DNA from 2 places in the Paenibacillus sp. 01T47 genome. Region 1 is predicted to be linked to the other one. Evidence: riboswitches for the same ligand, from Rfam matches in the RefSeq annotation. Region 1 holds a riboswitch; the other holds the start of a gene.

Region 1 (5,508 bases):
CAGCGTCGTTAACGTGCGGCTGCTGGCTCATAAACCATACAATGGCATTCGGCAAAGCCAGTGGGAGTAGAACGCGCATAGGTGTCGGTAATATGGAAGCCGGCTTGTTCATAAACGCGCATCGCACGAGTATTCCAAGTAAGCACCTCCAAATCAATTTCGTTTTGAGGGGTGCGCCTTATTGCCTCTGCCACAATGAGACGTGTGAAGGCAAGGCCGAGGCCTTTACCGCAAAGATCAGGCCGCAATCCGAGCCCGAGCCGCGTTACGCCTGTTAAAGGAAAAAACTGCGCGAACCCAATAAGCGCAGACTGAGCGTCTAGGACAGCCATATATTGGGCAGCACGAAGGACGGGATCGCCAAATTCGATTTCGTCTTTTTTCATTTGCTCCCAAGTCGGCCAATTATAAACATCAAATGGAGCCTCGTAGCGCCAGCCGCATAGTTGCTGTGCATGGACGGTTTCGAGCGGGCATATGGTCATATCGCCTTCATCTCGATTATAATGAATAGAGCTTTGATGGCTTGTCATTTGTTTTTACCTCCGCTTGAAAAAAAGTAGCTGAATAGAGCGAATGTCGAATGAAATAGGTTTATTATAACAGATAGGCGTGCGTTGATCGCGCGTAAATAAGGAGAAGCATCAAAATGAAGAAGTTGATCTGGCTAGGCTGCTTGTCATATTTAGTCATCGGCGTTGCCCATGTTGTGGGCGGATCTATCTTGGAACAGCTCATCGCTCATTATGGTTTAACCTATAAAGATGGCGGGCAATGGATTATGAATCAATTCCTCGGGTTCCTGGTGGGTGTTCTGTTAGCGCCATCTATTACTTCGAGAGTTGGAAAAAGAGGCGCAGTACTGATTGCGATGGGCGTACTGACGCTGAGTGAGGCGGCGTATAGTTTGCTGCTGCCATGGGGCTGGATGCTCGCGATTGCTCCGCTTGCGGGTCTTGGCTTTGGGATGACGGAAGCGGTCGTCGGCGCAATGATTATTGATATGGCGAAAAACGGCAAGGCATCGGCAATGAGCCGATTGGAAACCTTTTTTGGCGTTGGTGCATTGTTGATTCCAATTGCAGCGGCTTATCTGATTCAGCATAGCATATGGCAGGTTTCCTTTCCGATTCTGGCAGCGATGTCAGGCATCACCTTTGTTCTCTGGCTGACGATGTCCTTTGGAGAGCTGGATGATGAGCTTGGTATAGTTGCTCGAACACCGGGAGTGAAGGAAGGCCATTCGAATGAGTTGGAAGGAATGCAAACCACTCGCGGATCTGTCTTTTTTGGCTATCCGCGCAAAGCACTTCCATTTCTCTTGTTATCGGCTTTATTTTTTATGATTTATGTAGGAATGGAAATGAGCTTCTCTAACTATCTGCCTTCTATTCTCATCGTTCGATCAGGTGTAGGAGATTCCAGTGCGGCAGCGGTGCTCAGCTTGTTCTGGGGAACGATGGTGCTAGGGCGTCTATTTGCGGGGCTGCTGGCTGACCGAATGGGTTATTCGCGTTACTTGCTTATTGCTACAGCGGGCGCCTCGGTCGTTTTTGTTTTAATGGCTGTTATGGGTCAGCTTAGCTGGATGCTTGCCTTTGTCGCACTTAGCGGATTGTTCTTCTCGGGTATATTCGGTATCGCTCTTGTTTATGCCAATGAGCTCATTCCGGGTATGACGGAGAGGACGACGAGTTTGCTTGTAGCATTCGGCGGGCTTGGAGGAGCGATTTTTCCTCGTTTGACTGGCTGGATAATGGATCAGTACAATGTGCAATCTACGTTATGGTATATAAGCAGCTTAGTTATACTGATGCTGCTTCTGCTAGCGGCGATGCTCCTGCTCGGAAGAAAACAAGTTCACAGCGTACGATCCAAGGCTTAAATGAACTGCAAATTATAAAAAAACCTCCACATTCGCTGTTTCAAAGCGGGTGTGGAGGTTTATTTATTATTAAACGTGTTATTCTAAATGCTTTCAGCTATTTAAGAATGGTTTTGTATACCTCTATGGCGCGCGCGCGTGATGCTTTCAAGTCGACGATGGCACCGCTTTGCGGCTGATGAATCTCTTTGTCTGTCAGATGATTCAAATGAGGCAGCCAGCGCCTAATATAGCTGCCGCTAGGATCATGCGTCTGTGACTGAGTTGCGGGATTCATGATGCGGAAGTAAGGCGCTGCGTCATACCCGAGTGAAGCGCACCACAGCCAACCGCCGCGATTAAGCGTATTGTCATAATCGCTTAAGTGAAGGCGGAAATATTGTTCGCCAAGCGTGAAGGGGCATAGCAGATTTTTAGTTAAAAACATGGCTGTTACCATTCGCAAGCGGTTGGGCAGCTCACCTGTACGATTGAGCTGCGTCATGGCCGCATCAATGATTGGAATGCCGGTGGCAGCTGCAGCCCATGCTTCTAGATGAGCATTTGAGAGCTTGGACATATCAGCTAGCTGCTCGTAACGAAAGAAATCATCATGATACATCGCTTGATATAAATAAAAATCACGCCATGCCAGCTGCCGTACCCATGATTCAGACCCCGGGAGCCCTTGGGTCATTTCGTAGGCTTGGCGGGCGGAGATGGCGCCCGTATTAAGGAAACGTGCAAGCTGGCTTGTATGATCATCGGCATAGGCGTCCCTGCTCTCCGAATAAGAGGCAAGGCGTTCTCGTACGAACCGTTCCAGCTTGGATAATCCTTTGGACGATCCTTGCACGTTTGTGCCGCCTAGGGCGCATGAAACGGATTCGGGCAAAGCGAAGGACTGCGCAACCTTGGCATTAATTTCGCTTAAGGTAGCAAGCTCATGAATCGTCGTTTCACTCATTGGGCTATAGCACTCCAGCATAAAGCTGCTCCACTTGCGATAAAAGGGTGTGAAAACCTTGTATGGATCCATTTTTCGAGCAAATGCCGGGAAAGCATCTAGATCAGCAAGAGGTGAATCGGCAATAGACATCCAGCGGCGGCCAAGGCTGCGTGTGATTAGCCCAAGCTGCTCATCTCGCTGCCGTGAGTAAGGCGTATAGTCTGTATGAACAATAACCTCATCAATAGGATGCGCATGCAGCAGAGCTTCGGTGATCGCAGCAGGATTACCATAAAGCACATGCAGTTCCTTTCCTGCATTAGAATAGTTGTGCAGAAGCGAGGCGGCTTGCGCCATGAAATTCCGGCCGCTATGACTAGTTAAACGGCCATCTCCTGTAATAACGGGATCTATGATTAGCAAATGAATGCCTTGTTTCTCTTTTTTCTTCAAATAATCAAAAGCGCGCAAATCTGCAATACGCAAATCCTTGCGGTGAATAAACAAATACATCAGTGATAGCTCCTTCCATAAGCGCAACATTGAACGGCCGCATTCCAGCTGGAATGAAACAGCAAAGCCGCAAGTCATTTGTCGTCAGAGGACAAAAAACTGCGGCTTTGCTAGATGAGTCTACCCGTTCAACCCTCAAGAAGAGGGATTAGGCTGCTCTATTTTACGTCAACGTTGGCTTGGTATGAATCAGCATCCATGATACGACGAGCAGTTACATATCGTCCCTCATAGTACTCGGAGTTAAGTTTGTCAGTTACAACGCCTCTGCTCGAGGATGAATGTACAAACTTGCCATCTCCAATGTAAATGCCAACATGGGATATGGCGCTATTATTGCCGCCAACTGTGTCGAAGAACACAAGATCTCCCGCAATGAGGTCAGCCTTAGCGACCTTTGTACCTTCTTTTGCTTGCGAACCAGAAGTACGTGAAAGCTCAATGCCCATTTTCTCGAACACATAGCTCGTGAAGCCGGAGCAATCAAAACCTTTCGACGACGTTCCGCCGCTTTTGTACGGAGTGCCAATAAGATCATTAACAATTCCGTTCAATTTTGAGTCAGCGAAAGCGCTTCCCGCTTGAAAAGCGAGCACGAGAACGAGACCCAGGATTAATGCGGTAATCTTCTTCAATTGTGAAACTCCTTCCAATGCCGACGAGGTTAGCTGTGGGGTTCGGTTGAAGGCTCCCTATGATTCCTCGGGCGTTTGAAAAAAACTCAAACGTCGGAATCAATTCACCCAAAGTGGTTCCCCCGTATCCCAATAGGGAATTAGGCAGTTTTTTTATTGCTTTGAGAAATATTCGATTATTTTCAATGATCTCCTGCCTTTAGTGGCAATTTCTAATAATTCTCATGTAACCTTTTGACAATTTGCTTCGTTAAACCGTTCTTTCTGTAATATAAACACGCCATAGTAGTGCTTTCTAACTAAATACATGGAGTCAATTTCATTAATTATGTGGATGTTGTGTAAAATATACCGATTTGTCCTTTAGGCGCTATATCGCAAGGACTAGCTTAAAGTGCCGTAAACGGCGGTATTTCACCATTTTGCTCCTCATAAATTAGAAAAATCTCATCTATATCACTCGTGAATAAGCGTAGATTCAGACAGCCTAGCTGCTGCTCCAGATAGAGCGGCAGAAATAGACAAAGGAGGCTGTTCATGAGAACAGCCCCTTTGGGCAATCGAAAAAAAGATTTATTTTGCAGTAACGATTTTTTCAGAAATGAGCTGTGGATCGTTGTTTTTTTGCTGCATCCAAAACTGTACCTTGTATTTTCCAGCATTTTTAAAATCGTAGGAAACGAGCTTGGAACTGAACCAAAAGGTGTCTTTTTCGACGAACTCTTTAAAATCATCATCATCCTGGCTGCGGCTGTCGATTGTCGTTTCCTTATCATTAGGATCAACGATGGTCACTTTGAACTCTGAAATCGCCATATTCAAATTATCGATTTGCGCTTGCACTAAAAATTTCTGAACACTGCCTTTATCAACCTGTCCGAACATAGCTCGCTTCTCGTTCATTAGAAACATATGCACATTGGGCTTCTGAATAATGAGCTTCTTGTCATTGCTCTTCCATTGGACGAAGGCTTGAAGGCTGTCACTTAAAGAACGAATGCTAATATAAACCTTATCGTCCACAACGACAGCATCGTCAGTGGATTGCTTATTATTATAAAGGAGCGTTACCTTTTGAAATAGTTTGTCTGCTGCAACCAATGAACCGCCCGATAAGAGCAATACCATGGATATAATAACTAGTTTTTTACGCATCATTTGTGAATATCCCCCATTTTTGATTTTCTTTCAGTTATTTATACAGAACTGCCATCATTTAGTTGCGGTTAGTTGTAAAAAAAACCTCCACACCACAGCAAAGCGTGGAATGAAGGTTTATTTTTGCTTCAGCATCCAGAGGACGCTGAAGGCTTTTTTGGTTTGCTACATTCTTTTCGTTTCCAAAAAGTCATATTGCGCGGCAATCGTCCAAACCTTCATCAGTGTTTGAATGAGATAATAGCCTTGATGCAGAATGAGTGCAATCAGCCCGGCCCAAAGCATGGAGAGACTTGTCACCACAAGCCCAGCAGCCGCTCCAATCCCCCACATGATGAGCGACACAGCTGCATAGGTAAGGAAATTTCGGAGAGCGTGCCATAAGGAAC
Region 2 (5,508 bases), on a different contig from region 1:
GAAGCAAAAAATATACATATTAAGAAGTTGATTCAATTTAAACGTAACATTTGATACAAAATTGTGGCGAAAAGGACATGTTTGATTAGACTATTTTCAGCCTGAAAATAGTCTCTATTCATCCCTTCAGAACATATCGTTATCTGTTACTGCTTTAATACAGAGTTCGGTGACGTAATTTTTGGCTTTGGCAGACCTACACGGAAGCTGCCCATTGTCTCAATACCGCCCACGCCGTCAATTCCGCTTATCGTACCATGAATGACATCTGCTAAGTTAATCGTGTCTTTTATGGATGTATAGCTTGCTTTAATCGCTATATAAACAGGATCGAGCGCATGAATCAATATTCGTCCTGGCGAGCTTGCAAAGTTTGAGCCCACTTGCAGCAAAGCTTCAAAATGGGATTGGCAAGCACCTGCAATAACGATCAACCCGTCACGGCTTCTCTCATATTCTCTAGCGACGCGTACGGCATTAACGAAATGTTGTGAGTTTTTATAGCTGCTTAAACTGTACAGATCCATGGGCAAACGGCTTTTCAGTACGCCATCATGACCTGTTATTACGACAATATCCGGTTGAATTTGGGGCAGCAGACGGTAAAGCACATCAGCCATCTGAGACTCATGCACATGGAGACCGTGGGAAGGAACTTGCATCGTATTGTACAGCTGCATGCTCTTCTTCAAATAATTACTATCACCATCAAGGTGAAGTACCTTTCCTGGCACTTCAAAGAATGGTTGAGTCTGCTGCAGCGCATGCCGAATATGCTCCTCATTCTCAACCGCTTGACGTTCCCGTTCAGAATGCATGCGTCTTAATGAATCATTCACTTTAATTCGAACTTCTTGCACCGCACTTGTCGTTTCTGGATCGCGTATGACCGACAAATCAGGAATCGGAGCATCCGCAAGCAATCGGTAATCCGTGCCTTTCAGAACGGCAGTATGTGTACGAATAGCCTCAACCTTGAACAGCACGTCACCGCCATACGATTTGCGGACGACCAGGTCCCCTTGCTTCATGGGTAAATCACCTCTTCGTCTATCCTATGGGCAGAACGTGCGAATGGTGAGTATTTTATGATGAAACGGCCTAGCTCTACCAGCCGGCCTCCAGCATGCTGCGGCTAATCCGCGCAAATTCCTCGAGCGACAACGTCTCACCGCGTCTTATAGGGTCAATATCGTTGCTTAAAAGCATTTCCGTTAATGCTTCGCGGCGCTCCTTGCCCACGAATGCAGTTAGATTATTCGCCAGTGTCTTCCGTCGCTGTGCAAAGCTGGCTTGCACCACTTTAAAGAAATGATCCTCATCGGGTACATCAACAGCTGGCTTGTCACGCAATGACAGCTTAATAACGGCTGAATCTACATTTGGCTGCGGTATAAACACCGTATGAGGCACCATGCAGACAACCTTAGGCACGCAGTAATATTGAACGGCTACACTGAGGCTGCCATATTCCTTGCCGCCTGGCTTCGCTGCCATCCGCTCCGCGACTTCCTTCTGAATCATGACGACGATATGCTCAAGCGGCAGCTTCTCTTCAAGCAGCTTCATAAGAATTGGCGTTGTCACATAATAAGGCAAGTTGGCAACAACACTTACACCTGTTACGTCCGCAAACTGCTCTTCGAACAGCTTCTTCAAATCAAGCTTAAGCACATCGCCATGAATGACGGTTGTATGCTCCTCGCCCTCCAGCACATCCTTCAAAATCGGAATGAGCCTATTGTCGATTTCGACAGCCGTCACCTTACCAGCCGCTTTGGCAAGCCGCTGTGTGAGCGCGCCAATACCAGGGCCGATTTCAAGCGCGCCCTTCGTTTCATCAAGCTCAGCTGCCGCTACGATGTTATTTAATATATTTTGATCGATCAGAAAGTTTTGTCCCAAACTCTTTTTGAAGGAAAAACCGTATTTCGCAATGATTTCTTTGGTGCGTTTGGGCGTAGCCACCTCTATCGCGGATGGCTTTACTACTTCCTTGCTAAGCTCACTATGCTCTTGACTCATTCAGCTATCCCTCCAGTTCCTTTTCCATTTGACGGAAAGCTTCCGTAAACTCTGCTTTGGAAATCCGAAAGCTTGTACAGCGCTTATAGAACTGCTTGCCATTCGCATAACCAATTCCGAGCAGCTTGCCTATAACCAAGCGACGATTAGACGCATCAGGATGTACAATCAGACCTGCATCCATTAAGTCTTCCCAGCTAATTTCTCCCGCTTCATCTGCCGATTCTGTTCGGAGCTCAGAGAGCGCCGCACGAATAGCCTCGGGGCTCGCATTTTCGATGCCGATGTCCCCTTTATACAAAGCCTTCTCCTGCGGCAAAAAAGCATGCTTGCATCCTGGCGCATGACGCGCAACAATCTTGCGAATGCGTTCTCCTGCATGATCAGGGTCTGTGAATATAATAACGCCGCGACGCTCATTGGCCAGCGCAATCCTCTTCAATACATCCTCACCGATAGCGGAACCATTCGTCTCTATGGTATCTGCATCTACCGCCCTTTTTATTGCAACGGTATCATCTTTGCCTTCAACGACAATGATCTCTTTGATCACCAAGATCATCCCCTTCTACATAAACTGTATTAGACCCTTAGACATGCAAAAAGAAGAGGCAGTGCCTCTCCTTATGATGGCATATTTAATTGATTATTGCGATAAGATGATGGTAACCGCTCAATTAGCTTGCAGTCGGTTTATTCGGCCCCAGCACATATACGGTGATGCCTTTTTTCCTGCCGAATTTGTTCGCAATCTTTGTACTATCAAAGTATACGTCGATTTTGTTGCCTTTAACCGCACTTCCTTTATCCTCAGCGCGGCGGAAACCGATTCCTTCAATATAAACCCACCAACCGATGGGAATAACCTTCGGATCAACAGCTATCGTCCGACCCTCTTGCACCCGAGTGCCTGATGATGTAATCCCGTATTCCGGATGGCTTTCATCTTTTCCTGTTGAAGAGAGGTCTGCAGAATAAGCAGTCAACGTGACATTTTTAAGTACTTTTCTCGCCTTAAACGTTACACCGCTCTTCGTAAGCGAAGTAAAGCTCGGGCTCTTGTTCGAGAGCACAGATACTTTAGGCTCTTCCTTCTTCGTTCCGATGGCGACAACCTGATTAACCGCAGCGGTTTCAACCACCTTGCTGACCATCTTCTTCGATATAAGGATTCCGTCCTCGTACTGCTTCTCGATACTCTCTACGATCAGACCTTCCTTGCCGGGTTGAACAAGCTTCTGCTTGCCCGCTTCCAGCGTCGGATCGTTCTTCTTCACAATAGAGAATGGCATTGCACGCTCTGTCTCAGCTACCTTCTTATCTACGCGAACGACGGTTACAGTCAATTCGTTGTCCAAAACGGTATGAAGCGGAGGTATTACTTTATCTTGACCACGAACTGGAATATGTAATTCCTCGATCGCTGCCTGCACTGTTCTCTCTGTCGTATATACAGTAGAGGTCTTGCCATCAGCCTTCACAATTACCGGTATCGCATGAGTCACCTCTATACGATCTCCGTCCTTTATTGCCGCATTAAGCGGTATGGACACCTCATCATGTGGTCCAATTGCGATAGCTTGTTCATCCAGTAGGCGTTGCAGGACCCATTGCTTCGTTTCCACAACGGTTTCTTGTCCGTTCACTACTACGGAGACGCTTTTGACAGCCGTTCCGTACAACAACACCAAAAACATGAAAGTCATAGCGATTGAGATAGTAGCACTCAAAAGAATCAAACGCAAGTTTTCACGCTTCCATCGCAATGCGAAAGACATGCTGGATGATCGTTTCCCATGGGTGTCCTTAACCTGGAGTATTCCCACTTCATCGGTCCTCCTTCATAGCCCCGCCGCCAAGTGTTACGCATGATACAACTGACGCGACTATAGTATATTGGCGTGCGAGCACGCAATCCAGTACTGCTATCGATCCTCCCACCCCCATCTTTTATCCCTATGTCGACAAATTCCCGATTATTCGAAAATAAAAAGAAGCCGTCGACAGAGGATCTGTTTCGTGGCTTCCCGGTTAAATGATTCACTGGGATACAGAAAAATGGATGCACGAGGTTGATCACTCTCTATAACGCTTGCGAGGTTAGCTGACGGATTCGGACAAGAGAGTCGCCCTATTCGTTACACAATGCTCATGGCAATGGCTTCGAAATTCACCCCTGAAGAATTCAAAATACGGAATTAAAAACCGTACATGGTTCCCCCGCTCTCCGAATGGAGATTAAGCGTAAACTGGAAATCCAATACAAAATTTTATTGCTCTGAGATGAATCATACCTTCATACGAGGTCAATTGTAAAGATACGATAAAAGACGATTTAAGCGAAAAAGCAGGATAAAGCAGGAAAAAATAAGCGATTATCGCTATAAAAATTAGTTTTTACGCGATAAAGGTCTCTATTTCTCACTATTTCTCTCGTTTTTAGACAATACCAAAACATCTTCGACCGTTTTCAGTCGTAATTACACCTATTTCTTCTACCGTTTTGCCCAATAATTCGGCTGCTGTCTCTGCAACTAAAGAGACGTAAGAGGACTCATTTCGCTTCCCTCTGAACGGGTGTGGAGTTAAATATGGAGCATCGGTTTCAATCAAAATCCGGTCGATTGGAACCTGCTTAAGCACCTCTTTTGGCACCCTTGCATTTTTGAAAGTAACGGGTCCTCCAAATGATATATAGAAGTTCATATCAAGACATTGTTTAGCCGTTTCCCAGCTGCCGGAGAAGCAATGCATGACACCGCCAACCTCTGCTGCATTCTCTTCCTGAAGAATACGAATAATGTCCTCATGAGCATCCCGATTATGAATAACAATTGGCTTGCCCACCTTACGAGCAAGACGAATTTGCTCACGAAAAACCCTTTGTTGTACCTCTTTTGGAGAAGTATCCCAGTGATAATCGAGTCCAATCTCTCCAATGGCGACAACCTTCTCATGCGCGCATAGACGTTCAATCCATTCCAAATCCTCTGGAAGCATATCTATACTGTCAACTGGGTGCCAACCAACTGCTGCGTATATAAAATCATATTTCTCGGCAAGCGCCATGGTTGTAGGGATTGTTTCACGGTTAAAACCAATATTGACAAGCATATGCACGCCTGCATCCTTCGCACGCTGGATGACCTCGTCGCGATCCTCATCAAATTTTTCCGAATCTAAATGGGTATGTGTATCAAAAAGTAATGTCATGTTGATGTTATGCTCCTTCAATCGAGTTTGAAAAGCTTACGAAGTGATTCCGGCAATCGATGAATATTTTTTTTGAGCGGCTCTTCTGGATAATAAAGATGATATTGTCCTTGATGCAGGCCAGTAATAGAACGAACAATGTCGGATTTAGAGGATATTTCGCTTATATCTTCCAAACCATCTAACAACAAAATCGGCGCTTTTTCTTTCTTTTCTCCTTCTTTTTTATCTGGTCGATATACGTCATATGGCAAGTCAAATGGAAAATCA

What was found. A riboswitch is a leader RNA that binds a small molecule or an ion and turns the genes downstream of it on or off. The one in region 1 is predicted to bind cyclic di-AMP.
Region 2: it holds a riboswitch for cyclic di-AMP, as region 1 does, so the genes downstream of both, AC1DOV_RS32525 (ubiquitin-like domain-containing protein) here and AC1DOV_RS30990 (C40 family peptidase) in region 1, are expected to answer to the same signal.

What each region holds. Positions count from the first base shown of each region.
Region 1 covers NZ_JBFTPA010000026.1:41,670-47,177, reverse strand. Annotated here, with positions in the region: gene AC1DOV_RS31010 (EAL domain-containing protein) at 1-12, shown strand, start outside; gene AC1DOV_RS31005 (GNAT family N-acetyltransferase) at 9-533, opposite strand; gene AC1DOV_RS31000 (MFS transporter) at 650-1,885, shown strand; gene AC1DOV_RS30995 (FAD-binding domain-containing protein) at 1,983-3,326, opposite strand; gene AC1DOV_RS30990 (C40 family peptidase) at 3,485-3,961, opposite strand; cyclic di-AMP (ydaO/yuaA leader) riboswitch at 3,965-4,118, opposite strand; gene AC1DOV_RS30985 (hypothetical protein) at 4,351-4,500, opposite strand; gene AC1DOV_RS30980 (hypothetical protein) at 4,535-5,119, opposite strand; gene AC1DOV_RS30975 (hypothetical protein) at 5,285-5,508, opposite strand, start outside.
Region 2 covers NZ_JBFTPA010000033.1:10,400-15,907, reverse strand. Annotated here, with positions in the region: gene yabG (sporulation peptidase YabG) at 147-1,031, opposite strand; gene rsmA (16S rRNA (adenine(1518)-N(6)/adenine(1519)-N(6))-dimethyltransferase RsmA) at 1,108-2,025, opposite strand; gene rnmV (ribonuclease M5) at 2,030-2,578, opposite strand; gene AC1DOV_RS32525 (ubiquitin-like domain-containing protein) at 2,703-3,851, opposite strand; cyclic di-AMP (ydaO/yuaA leader) riboswitch at 4,100-4,280, opposite strand; gene AC1DOV_RS32520 (TatD family hydrolase) at 4,465-5,238, opposite strand; gene AC1DOV_RS32515 (HD domain-containing protein) at 5,256-5,508, opposite strand, start outside.